3 regions of the Streptomyces sp. ALB3 genome follow, and region 3 is predicted to be linked to each of the others. Evidence: riboswitches for the same ligand, from Rfam matches in the RefSeq annotation. Region 3 holds a riboswitch; each other region holds the start of a gene.
What was found. Region 3 has a riboswitch for cobalamin ahead of ACHFIV_RS15035 (ABC transporter substrate-binding protein). Riboswitches for the same ligand answer to the same signal wherever they lie in the genome.

Region 1 (3,266 bases), on a different contig from region 3:
CACCGCCAACGCGATGGCCACCACCATCTCGACCGGCGCTCTCAAGCCCAAGACCGCGGTGGCCATGTCCGCCGTTCTCAACCTCGTCGGCGCGTTCCTGTCGGTGGAGGTGGCCAAGACCATCTCCGGCGGGATCATCAACGAGGAGGGCCTCAGAACCGAGGTCATCTTCGCCGCGCTCGTCGGCGCGATCCTGTGGAACCTGCTGACCTGGCTGGTCGGCCTGCCCTCCAGTTCCTCCCACGCACTCTTCGGCGGCCTCATCGGCGCCGCGGTCATGTCGGCGGGGTGGTCCTCGATCGACGGCGGCACCGTCGTCACCAAGGTCCTGCTGCCCGCGATCGCCGCGCCTCTCGTCGCCGGTGTCGCCGCGCTGCTGGCCACGAAGCTGACGTACCGCCTCAACCGGAAGATCACCGACGAGGCGCAGCTGAAGTCGACCGCCAAGGGGTACCGCGCGGGCCAGATCGCCTCGGCCGGTCTCGTGTCGCTCGCCCACGGCACCAACGACGCGCAGAAGACCATGGGCATCATCACCCTGGCCCTGGTCACCGGCGGCGTCCTGGTCCCCGGCTCGAACCCGCCGGTCTGGGTCATCGCGTCCGCCGGTATCGCCATCGCGCTGGGCACCTACCTCGGCGGCTGGCGCATCATCCGCACCATGGGCAGCGGTCTCACCGACCTCCGCCCGCCGCAGGGCTTCGCCGCCCAGACGAGTGCGGCCACGGTCATCCTGGCCTCCTCGCACCTCGGCTTCTCCCTCTCCACCACGCAGTCGTGCTCGGGCGCCGTCATGGGCGCGGGTCTCGGACGCAAGGGCGGCACGGTCCGCTGGTCCACCGCCACCCGGATGTTCGTCGCGTGGGGCCTGACCCTTCCCGCCGCCGGTCTGATCGGTGCGGGCTCGGAGTTCCTGACCAAGCAGGGCCCCTGGGGCGTCGGGGTGGTCGCCGTGATCCTCGTCGCGGGATCCGCCGCCATCTGGCTGCTGTCGCGCCGCAAGCCGGTCGACCACACCAACGTGAACGCGGACACCGAGCCCGCCGGCGTCGTCACGACCGCCATCTCGGCGGTCAGCCCGCCGCCCGCCGGTACCGTCGCACCGGAACTCAAGACCACCATCCCGGCCCCGGCTCCGACGGCCGGAACCCCGGCCGACCCGGCCACGGTGTAAGGACAGATCCGTATGAACATCGACTGGGCAGCCCTCGCCTCCGTCTTCGGCGTCAGCCTCGTGGTCACCGTCGCACTGGTCGGCCTCTTCACCCTCGGCATCACGGGCCTGGCCCGGCAGGTGCCGACGGCGCAGGGGGGCGGCTCGAGCGCCCTGGTGCGCAGTGGCGCGTACCTCTGCTTCGGGCTGTGCGCGGCGGCGGTCGCGTACGGGATCTACCTGATCGTCGCCTGACCCCGCGCGGGACACGCACACCGGGCCGGACACACCTCGTGTCCGGCCCGGTGTGCGTCCGGGCACACTGAGCCTCGCAGGTCAACGGCAGGTTGACGGGCGTTCGCGGGGCATGGTGGACTGCCGGAGCCATTACGGCGACAGGAGAGGAAGCCGGTGCGAATCCGGCGCGGTCCCGCCACTGTCACCGGGGAGCAGCCTCCATACGGAAGTCACGGTCCGCCGCCGCGGACTGGAAGGCCGGAGGAACTGCGGATCCGGGGAGCCAGGAGACTCTCGTCGCCGTCACGTCGAACCAGGGCGCGGACCCTGAGTGAGGACATAACGCCATGTCTGGCTGCCCCCTGTCGGTCGTCGTACCACCTTCTTCCGCGAAGGCCCGCCGAGGCGCGACGGCCGGCTGAGCCGTGCGAGCCGACCGCATCTTCGCGTACGGCGCCGCCGCCGGTCTCATCGGCGACCTGCTGCTCGGTGATCCCCGGCGGGGCCACCCCGTCGCGGCCTTCGGGCGTGCGGCGGCGGGCGCCGAGAACCGGCTGTGGCGCGATCACCGCGGCTGGGGCGCCCTGCACACGCTCGTCTGCGCCGGTGGCGCGACGGGCGCCGCCGCGCTGGCCGCCCGTGCCGTACGCGACCGTCCCGCCGCCTCCGTGGCACTGACGGCCGCCGCCACCTGGGCCGTCGTCGGGGGCACGTCGCTGGGCCGCGAGGCCCGTGCCATCGGTGACGCCCTGGCCGCCGGGGACGTCGGGCTCGCCCGGGAGCGGCTGCCGCATCTGTGCGGCCGTGACCCGCAGGCGCTGGACGAGCGGCAGATCGCCCGCGCGGTGGTGGAGTCCGTCGCCGAGAACACCTCCGACGCCGTGGTGGGGGCCCTGGTGTGGGGGGCGCTCGGCGGTGTGCCCGGACTCGTCGGTTTCCGCGCCGTCAACACGCTCGACGCCATGGTCGGGCACAAGTCGCCCCGCTACCGGCGCTACGGCTGGGCTTCGGCCCGGCTCGACGACGTCGCCGGCTGGCCCGGGGCCCGGCTCACCGCCGTGCTCGCCGTGGCCGCCGGGGGGCGCCCGCGTGCGGCCGTCCGGGCCTGGCGGGCCGACGCGGGCAGGCATCCCAGCCCCAACGCGGGTCCGGTGGAGGCCTCGTTCGCGGGGGCGCTCGGCGTGCGTCTCGGCGGCACCCTCGCCTACGGCGGACGGGTCGAGCACCGGCCGGTGCTCAACGGGGAGGCCGGCCGGGACGTGCGGGTCACGGACATCGAACGCGCGGTGCGGCTGTCGCGCCGTGTGAGTGTGCTGGCCCTCGCCGTGTGTGCGGCGGGACGGCTGGCCATGGGACGGAGAGTCGGATGAGCGGCGGGCTGCTGGTCGCGGGAACCACGTCGGACGCGGGCAAGAGCGTCGTCACCGCGGGGATCTGCCGGTGGCTGGTGCGCCGGGGGGTGAAGGTCGCGCCGTTCAAGGCGCAGAACATGTCGCTGAACTCCTTCGTCACCCGGGAGGGCGCGGAGATCGGCCGCGCCCAGGCGATGCAGGCGCAGGCCGCCCGGGTGGAGCCGTCGGCGCTGATGAACCCGGTGCTCCTCAAGCCCGGAGGCGACCGGTCGAGCCAGGTCGTCCTGATGGGGAAGCCGGTCGGCGAGATGAGTGCGCGCGGCTACCACGGGGGGCGGCAGGAGGCTCTGCTGGGGACGGTCACGGACTGTCTGGAGCAGTTGCGGGCCACGTACGACGCCGTGATCTGCGAGGGGGCGGGGAGCCCGGCGGAGATCAACCTGCGGCGTACGGACATCGTGAACATGGGCATCGCCCGGGCGGCGCGCTTTCCCGTGCTGGTGGTCGGCGACATCGACCGGGGC
Region 2 (3,266 bases), on a different contig from region 3:
CGATCACGGCGACGCTCTCCAGCCGCAGCCGTGACGTGATCCGGCGCAACACCACGATCCTGCCGCTGTACTCGCTGATGCTGGGACTGCTGGCCCTGCTCGGGTTCATGGCGATCGCCGCCGGGATCAAGGTGGACAACGGCCAGCTCGCGATCCCCCAGCTCTTCGAGAACATGTTCCCCGACTGGTTCGCGGGTGTGGCCTTCGCCGCGATCGGAATCGGCGCCCTGGTGCCGGCCGCGATCATGTCGATCGCCGCGGCGAACCTCTTCACCCGCAACATCTACAAGGACTTCATCAAGCCCGACGCGACCCCGGCGCAGGAGACCAAGGTCTCCAAGCTGGTCTCGCTGCTGGTCAAGGTCGGCGCGCTCGCCTTCGTCCTCACCATGGACAAGACGGTCGCGATCAACTTCCAGCTGCTGGGCGGCATCTGGATCCTCCAGACGATGCCGGCCCTGGTGGGCGGACTGTTCACCCGGTGGTTCCACCGCTGGGCCCTGATAGCGGGCTGGGCGGTCGGCATGATCTACGGCACGGTGGCCGCCTACGGCGTCGCCAGCCCGACCCAGAAGCACTTCGGCGGGTCCTCCAAGGAGATCCCGGGAATCGGCGAGATCGGCTACATCGGTCTCACCGCGTTCGTGCTGAACCTCGTCGTCGTGATCGTGCTGACCTTCGTCCTCAACGCGCTGAAGGCTCCTGCCGGCGTGGACGAGACCTCCCCGTCCGACTACACGGCTGACATCGGCGACCCGGGCGTCAAGGCCGAGCTCCCGCCGGCCACGGCGGGCGCCCCCGGGGGTCACTGACCTCCCCCGCGCCCTCGCGCGTCGACATCCTCCGTCCCGGCAGGGCCCGCCCTGCCGGGACGGCGTCGTCCCCGGCGGCGGCCCGGTGCCGCCGGGCGTCCGGAACCGGGGCGCGCCCCGCCGGTCGTCTGCGGCAGACTGCCGTGCATGGACGTATCGATCAGGCCGGTCCGGCCCGCTCAGTTCGAGGCTCTGGGCGAGATCACCGCCCAGGCCTACCTCGGCGACGGGCTCCTGGACCTCGGCGCCGGGGACCCCTATCTGGATCAGCTTCGCGCCGTGGAGCGGCGGGCGGCCGAGGCCGAGGTGCTGGTCGCGCTGGACGCCGACGGCCGCTTGCTGGGCGGCGTCACCTACGTGGCTCCCGGCAGCCCGTGGGCGGACGTCGCCAGTCAGGACGAGGCGGAGTTCCGGATGCTCGCCGTCTCGCCCGAGGCCCGCGGACGGGGCGCGGGCGAGGCGCTCGTACGGGCCTGCGTCGACCGGGCGCGGGCCGCCGGAGGACTCTCCGGGCTGGTCCTCTCGACGCAGCCGGCCATGCTGGGCGCCCACAGGATCTACCGGCGCCTCGGCTTCGTACGGACCCCGGAGCGGGACTGGTGCCCGCTCCCGGACCTCCCACTCCTGACATACCGGCTGGAGCTCTGACCTACCCCGACACAACATGTGGGGGCTTCTTCAATCAGGAGCCCCCACATGTATGCTCGACCTCGCTGTCGCCGCAGGGGAATCCGGTGCGAATCCGGAACTGTCCCGCAACGGTGTGATGGGTGTGCTTCTGCGCACCCCGAAGTCCGAAGACCTGTCGACAGTGCGTCCGGCTCGACCGAACCGGACGCCGAGACGTCCGGGCCCCGCGGAGGGCCGGTGGACGCCGTGCGCCGTGCGCCCTTTCCCGGACGCCGCCGTGTCCGGCTGCCCCGCTCCCGCAGGCCCCGAGCCGAGCGAGGGATAGCCCCAGTGACCATCGCGCCAGCCGACCCGGTGTCAGCCGCGGAATCCGAAGGCCGCACGAACGACGCGCCCGGGACCGCCCTGCTGCGGACCCTGACCGGCCTCACCGCCGACCTGCCCGGCACCGACCCCGGACGTGTCGCGGCGGCCGCGCTGCGCGGCCGCAACGCCGGTTCGGACGAGGCCGAGTTGCGCTCGCTGGCCACCGAGGCCGCCGCCGGTCTGATCTCCGAGGACCCGGCCTACTCCCGGCTCGCCGCCCGGCTGCTCACCCGGGCCGTCGCGGACGAGGCCGCCGGCCAGGGCGCCGTCTCCTTCTCGTCGTCGGTCGCCGTCGGGCACCGCGAGGGCCTCATCGCGGACCGTACGGCGGAGTTCGTCGCGCTGCACTCCGCCGCCCTCGACGCACTGGTCGGCCAGGCACTCGCCGACGGTGCCGACGACCGCTTCGGCTACTTCGGGCTGCGGACCCTGTACAGCCGCTACCTGCTGCGCCACCCCCTCACCCGCCAGGTCGTCGAGACCCCGCAGCACTTCATGCTGCGCGTCGCCGCGGGGCTGGCCGAGGACACCTCGGAGCGCGCCCTGGAGGAAGTGGCAGCGCTGTACGGCCTGATGAACCGGCTCGACTACCTGCCCTCCTCCCCCACCCTGTTCAACTCCGGCACCCGCCACCCGCAGATGTCGTCCTGTTACCTGCTGGACTCACCGCTGGACGAGCTCGACTCGATCTACGACCGGTACCACCAGGTGGCACGCCTCTCCAAGCACGCGGGCGGCATCGGGCTCTCCTACTCCCGTATTCGCGCCCGGGGGTCACTCATCCGTGGCACCAACGGCCATTCCAACGGCATCGTGCCGTTCCTGAAGACGCTCGACGCCTCCGTCGCCGCGGTCAACCAGGGGGGCCGCCGCAAGGGTGCCGCGGCCGTCTACCTGGAGACCTGGCACGCGGACATCGAGGAGTTCCTGGAGCTGCGCGACAACACCGGTGAGGACCAGCGGCGTACGCACAACCTCAACCTGGCGCACTGGATCCCGGACGAGTTCATGCGCCGCGTGGAGGCGGACACGCAGTGGTCGCTGTTCTCCCCGGCGGACGCTCCCGAGCTGGTGGACCTGTGGGGCGACGCGTTCGACACCGCGTACCGGGCCGCCGAGGCCAGGGGGCTCGCCCGCAGGACACTCCCGGCCCGTGAGCTGTACGGGCGGATGATGCGGACGCTCGCCCAGACCGGCCAGGGCTGGATGACGTTCAAGGACGCCTCCAACCGCACCGCGAACCAGACCGCCGAGCCGGGCCGCGTGGTGCACTCCTCGAACCTGTGCACCGAGATCCTGGAGGTCACCGACGACGGCGAGACGGCCGTCTGCAACCTCGGGTCGGTCAACCTCGGCGCGTTCGTCACCGACGGCACCATCGACTGGGAACGGCTCGACGCCACCGTCCGCACGGCGGTGACCTTCCTCGACCGCGTGGTGGACATCAACTTCTACCCG
Region 3 (3,266 bases):
CTGCGCCGCAGCCCACGCTCCGACGCGGTGATCTTCGGTCAGCAGCGCCTGGCGGCCGGTCTGGGCGCCTGCGCCAGCGGGGTGCTGGGCGGCCTCGTCTACAGCTTCGGCGAACGAGCCGGCGACACGGGGGCGTTCTGGCTCATTGCCGCAGCGCAGTGCCTGCTGCTCCCCCCGCTTCTCCTGATGCTGCGCCACCGCGCGGCACGTCCCGCACAGCTACCGCGAAGGAGCACTGTCGCGCCATGACACGTACCGGCGGATTCCAGGACGACGACTTCTGGACCGAGTTCCACGACTTCCTGTTCACCGGGCAACGCCACACCCAGGCCGAGGAACTGGTGGCGACCTCACCGCTGCTGCGCTTCCGGCCCGGGGCGCGGGTGCTCGATCTGTGCTGCGGCCCCGGGGTGTTCACGGTTCCGCTCGCCGGCGGCGGCTACGACGTGACCGGCGTGGACGTGAGCCCGGCCATGCTGGAGCGGGCACGCAAGCACTCGGCCGACGCGGGTGCGCGGATCACGTACGTACAGGCCGACGCGCGGACGTACGACCCGCCGGGTGGCTTCGACGCGGTCCTCAACATGTTCACCTCGTTCGGGTACTTCGAGGACCCCGCCGACAACGCCCAGGTCCTCCGGAACATGCACAGGTGCCTGACGCCCGGCGGAACCCTCGTGCTCGACCTCGCGGGTAAGGAGTTGCTGGCCCGCAGGGTCACTCCTCCCAAGGTCGTGCAGCGGGGGGACGACCTGCTCGTACAGACCGACACGGTGCTGGACGACTGGGCGAGGCTGCGCAGCGACTGGGTGCTGGTCCGGGGAGATCACGTGACGCGCGCCACTCTCGTGTGGTTCGTCTACAGCGCCGTGGAGTTGCGCCGGATGGCCGAGGAGGCAGGCTTCGGCCGCGTGGAGGTCTTCGGCGGTTTCGACGGCCGCCCCTACGACCAGGACGCCGAGCGGCTGATCGTACGGGCGGTCCGGGAGGGGTGACGCGGCGCGGGTTCCGGGGCCGCTTCCGCACCCCCTTACGGCCCGGTCTCACCGGAACGTAGGATCACCAGGTCATCGCCGCGACGGGAGACAGGAAGCCGGTGTGAATCCGGCACGGTCCCGCCACTGTGACTGGGGAGTGCTCCTTCCGCGTGCCGGCGTGTGCCGGGCGGCAAGGCGGAGGGCGTCGATCCAGGAGTCAGGACACTGGCCTGTCGCGGGCCCGATCCGAGGAGCGCGGACTCCCCAGGAGGCTTCACGTGTACAACGGCATGTCCCATTCCCCTCAGGACCCCTCCCTCCGTCGGCCACGCGCTCTGCGGGCCTCCGTAGCAGCGGCCGCGTTGTCGGCGGTCCTGCTGACCGCCGGCTGCGGCTCGTCCGGCGAGGCCCGGCATGATCCGGGGACCGCGGGTGCTCCCCCCGAGGGCTTTCCCGTCACCGTCGACAACTGCGGGGTCCGGACGACGTACGACGAACCGCCCGCGCGGGTGGTCACCATCCACCAGCACCCCGCGGAACTGATGCTCGCCCTCGGGCTGAGGAGCCGCATGGTCGGCACCGCGTTCCCCGACTCCGCGGTCCTGCCCGAGCTGGAGCGGGACTTCGAGGCCGTGCCGGAACTGGCCGAGCGGGAGCCCTCGTTCGAGACCGTCCTGGACGCCGGACCCGATCTCGTCTACGGCGGCTACGGCAGCGCCTTCGACGAGAAGGAGGGCCGCTCCCGCACGGCGTTCGCCGACGCGGGGATCGACACCTACCTCAACCGCGAGTACTGCGGGAAGAAGAAGGTGACCATGGAGGACACCTACGCCGAGATCCGCACCATCGGCAAGATCTTCGGAGTCACCGGCCGCGCCGAGAAGCTGGTGTCCACGCTCGAGAGCGACGTCGACGAGGCCGCCTCCGCCGTCGCGAGCGAGCCTGAGGTACCCGTCTTCGTCTACGACAGCGGCGACAGGACCGCCTTCACCGCGGGCGGCAAGAGCCTGGGAACCGAACTCATCCGGCTGGCCGGCGGCAGGAACGTCTTCGCGGACCTCGACGACGTCTTCGGTGACGTCTCGTGGGAGCAGGTCGTGAACCGCAAGCCCGAGGTCATCGCCATCTACGACTACGCGGGGGCCGGAAGCGTCGAGCAGAAGAAGGAGTTCCTCCTCTCACAGCCGGCGCTCGCCGACGTGCCCGCGGTGAAGAACAAGCGGTTCGTCGTGCTGCCGCTCACCGCGACCCTGGTCGGTATCCGCTCGGCCTACGCGGTCGGAGACCTCGCGGGCGGGCTGCACCCCGGAAGCCTCCGGTGACGCCACCCGCCGCACCCGCACCCGCACCCGCCGGCCAGGCCGTGCGGCGCCGGTCTCAGGACACGAAGCGGCCGGGGCCAGGTGTCTTCACCGTCGCCCTGGTGATCCTGGCGGTTCTCCTGCTCGCCTCGCTCACCGCCGGTCTCGCCATCGGCTCCGTGCACGTTCCGCCCGGCCAGGTGTGGGGCATCGTGGCGCACGCACTCGGCGCGGACCTGTCGGAGCCCGGCTGGTCGCGAGCCCGGGAGACCATCGTCCTGGACGTGCGCGCTCCCCGTGTGCTGCTCGGCGCCGTGACCGGGGCCGGACTCGCGGTGGTGGGGACCGCCATGCAGGCACTGATCCGCAACCCTCTCGCGGAGCCGTACCTTCTGGGGGTCTCGTCCGGAGCGTCCCTCGGGGCCGTGACGGTCATCGTCTTCGGGGTGACCCTGTTCGGGCCGGTCTCCTTGTCGGTCGCAGCGTTCGCGGGCGCGCTGGGGGCGCTGCTCCTCGTCTACGCCACCGCCCGCACCGGTGGCCGCATCACCTCCGTACGGCTCGTGATGTCCGGCGTGGCCATCGCGGCCGTGCTCACCGCACTCCTGAACCTGCTGCTCCTGACGACCGATCGCGGGAACGAGGCCCGTGCGGTGCTGGCCTGGACACTCGGTGGCCTGGGAGGGGTGAACTGGGGCACCCTGTGGCTGCCGAGCACGGCCCTGCTCCTCGGGGTGGCCGTCCTGTTGGCGCACGCCCGCAACCTGAACCTGCTGCTCGCGGGTGAGGAAGCAGCCACCACCATGGGGCTGGACGTGGCCCGTTTCCGGGCCCGCACGTTCGTCCTTCTGTCCCTCGTCACGGGAGTGCTGGTCGCGGCGGCCGGCCCGATCGGCTTCGTCGGCCTGATGATGCCGCACATCGTCCGCCTGTTCGTGGGCGGCGACCACCGCCGCGTCCTGCCGGCGGCCGCGCTCGGTGGCGCGGT

Region 1: it holds a riboswitch for cobalamin, as region 3 does, so the genes downstream of both, ACHFIV_RS21995 (cobalamin biosynthesis protein) here and ACHFIV_RS15035 (ABC transporter substrate-binding protein) in region 3, are expected to answer to the same signal.
Region 2: it holds a riboswitch for cobalamin, as region 3 does, so the genes downstream of both, ACHFIV_RS04495 (ribonucleoside-diphosphate reductase subunit alpha) here and ACHFIV_RS15035 (ABC transporter substrate-binding protein) in region 3, are expected to answer to the same signal.

The regions. Positions count from the first base shown of each region.
Region 1 covers NZ_JBISCE010000035.1:51,160-54,425, forward strand. The annotation lists gene ACHFIV_RS21985 (anion permease) at 1-1,174, shown strand, start outside; gene ACHFIV_RS21990 (hypothetical protein) at 1,187-1,408, shown strand; cobalamin riboswitch at 1,555-1,684, shown strand; gene ACHFIV_RS21995 (cobalamin biosynthesis protein) at 1,816-2,760, shown strand; gene ACHFIV_RS22000 (cobyric acid synthase) at 2,757-3,266, shown strand, end outside.
Region 2 covers NZ_JBISCE010000003.1:568,503-571,768, reverse strand. The annotation lists gene mctP (monocarboxylate uptake permease MctP) at 1-812, shown strand, start outside; gene ACHFIV_RS04500 (GNAT family N-acetyltransferase) at 960-1,460, shown strand; cobalamin riboswitch at 1,513-1,636, shown strand; gene ACHFIV_RS04495 (ribonucleoside-diphosphate reductase subunit alpha) at 1,773-3,266, shown strand, end outside.
Region 3 covers NZ_JBISCE010000026.1:663,711-666,976, forward strand. The annotation lists gene ACHFIV_RS15025 (MFS transporter) at 1-249, shown strand, start outside; gene ACHFIV_RS15030 (class I SAM-dependent methyltransferase) at 246-995, shown strand; cobalamin riboswitch at 1,050-1,225, shown strand; gene ACHFIV_RS15035 (ABC transporter substrate-binding protein) at 1,256-2,299, shown strand; gene ACHFIV_RS15040 (FecCD family ABC transporter permease) at 2,341-3,266, shown strand, end outside.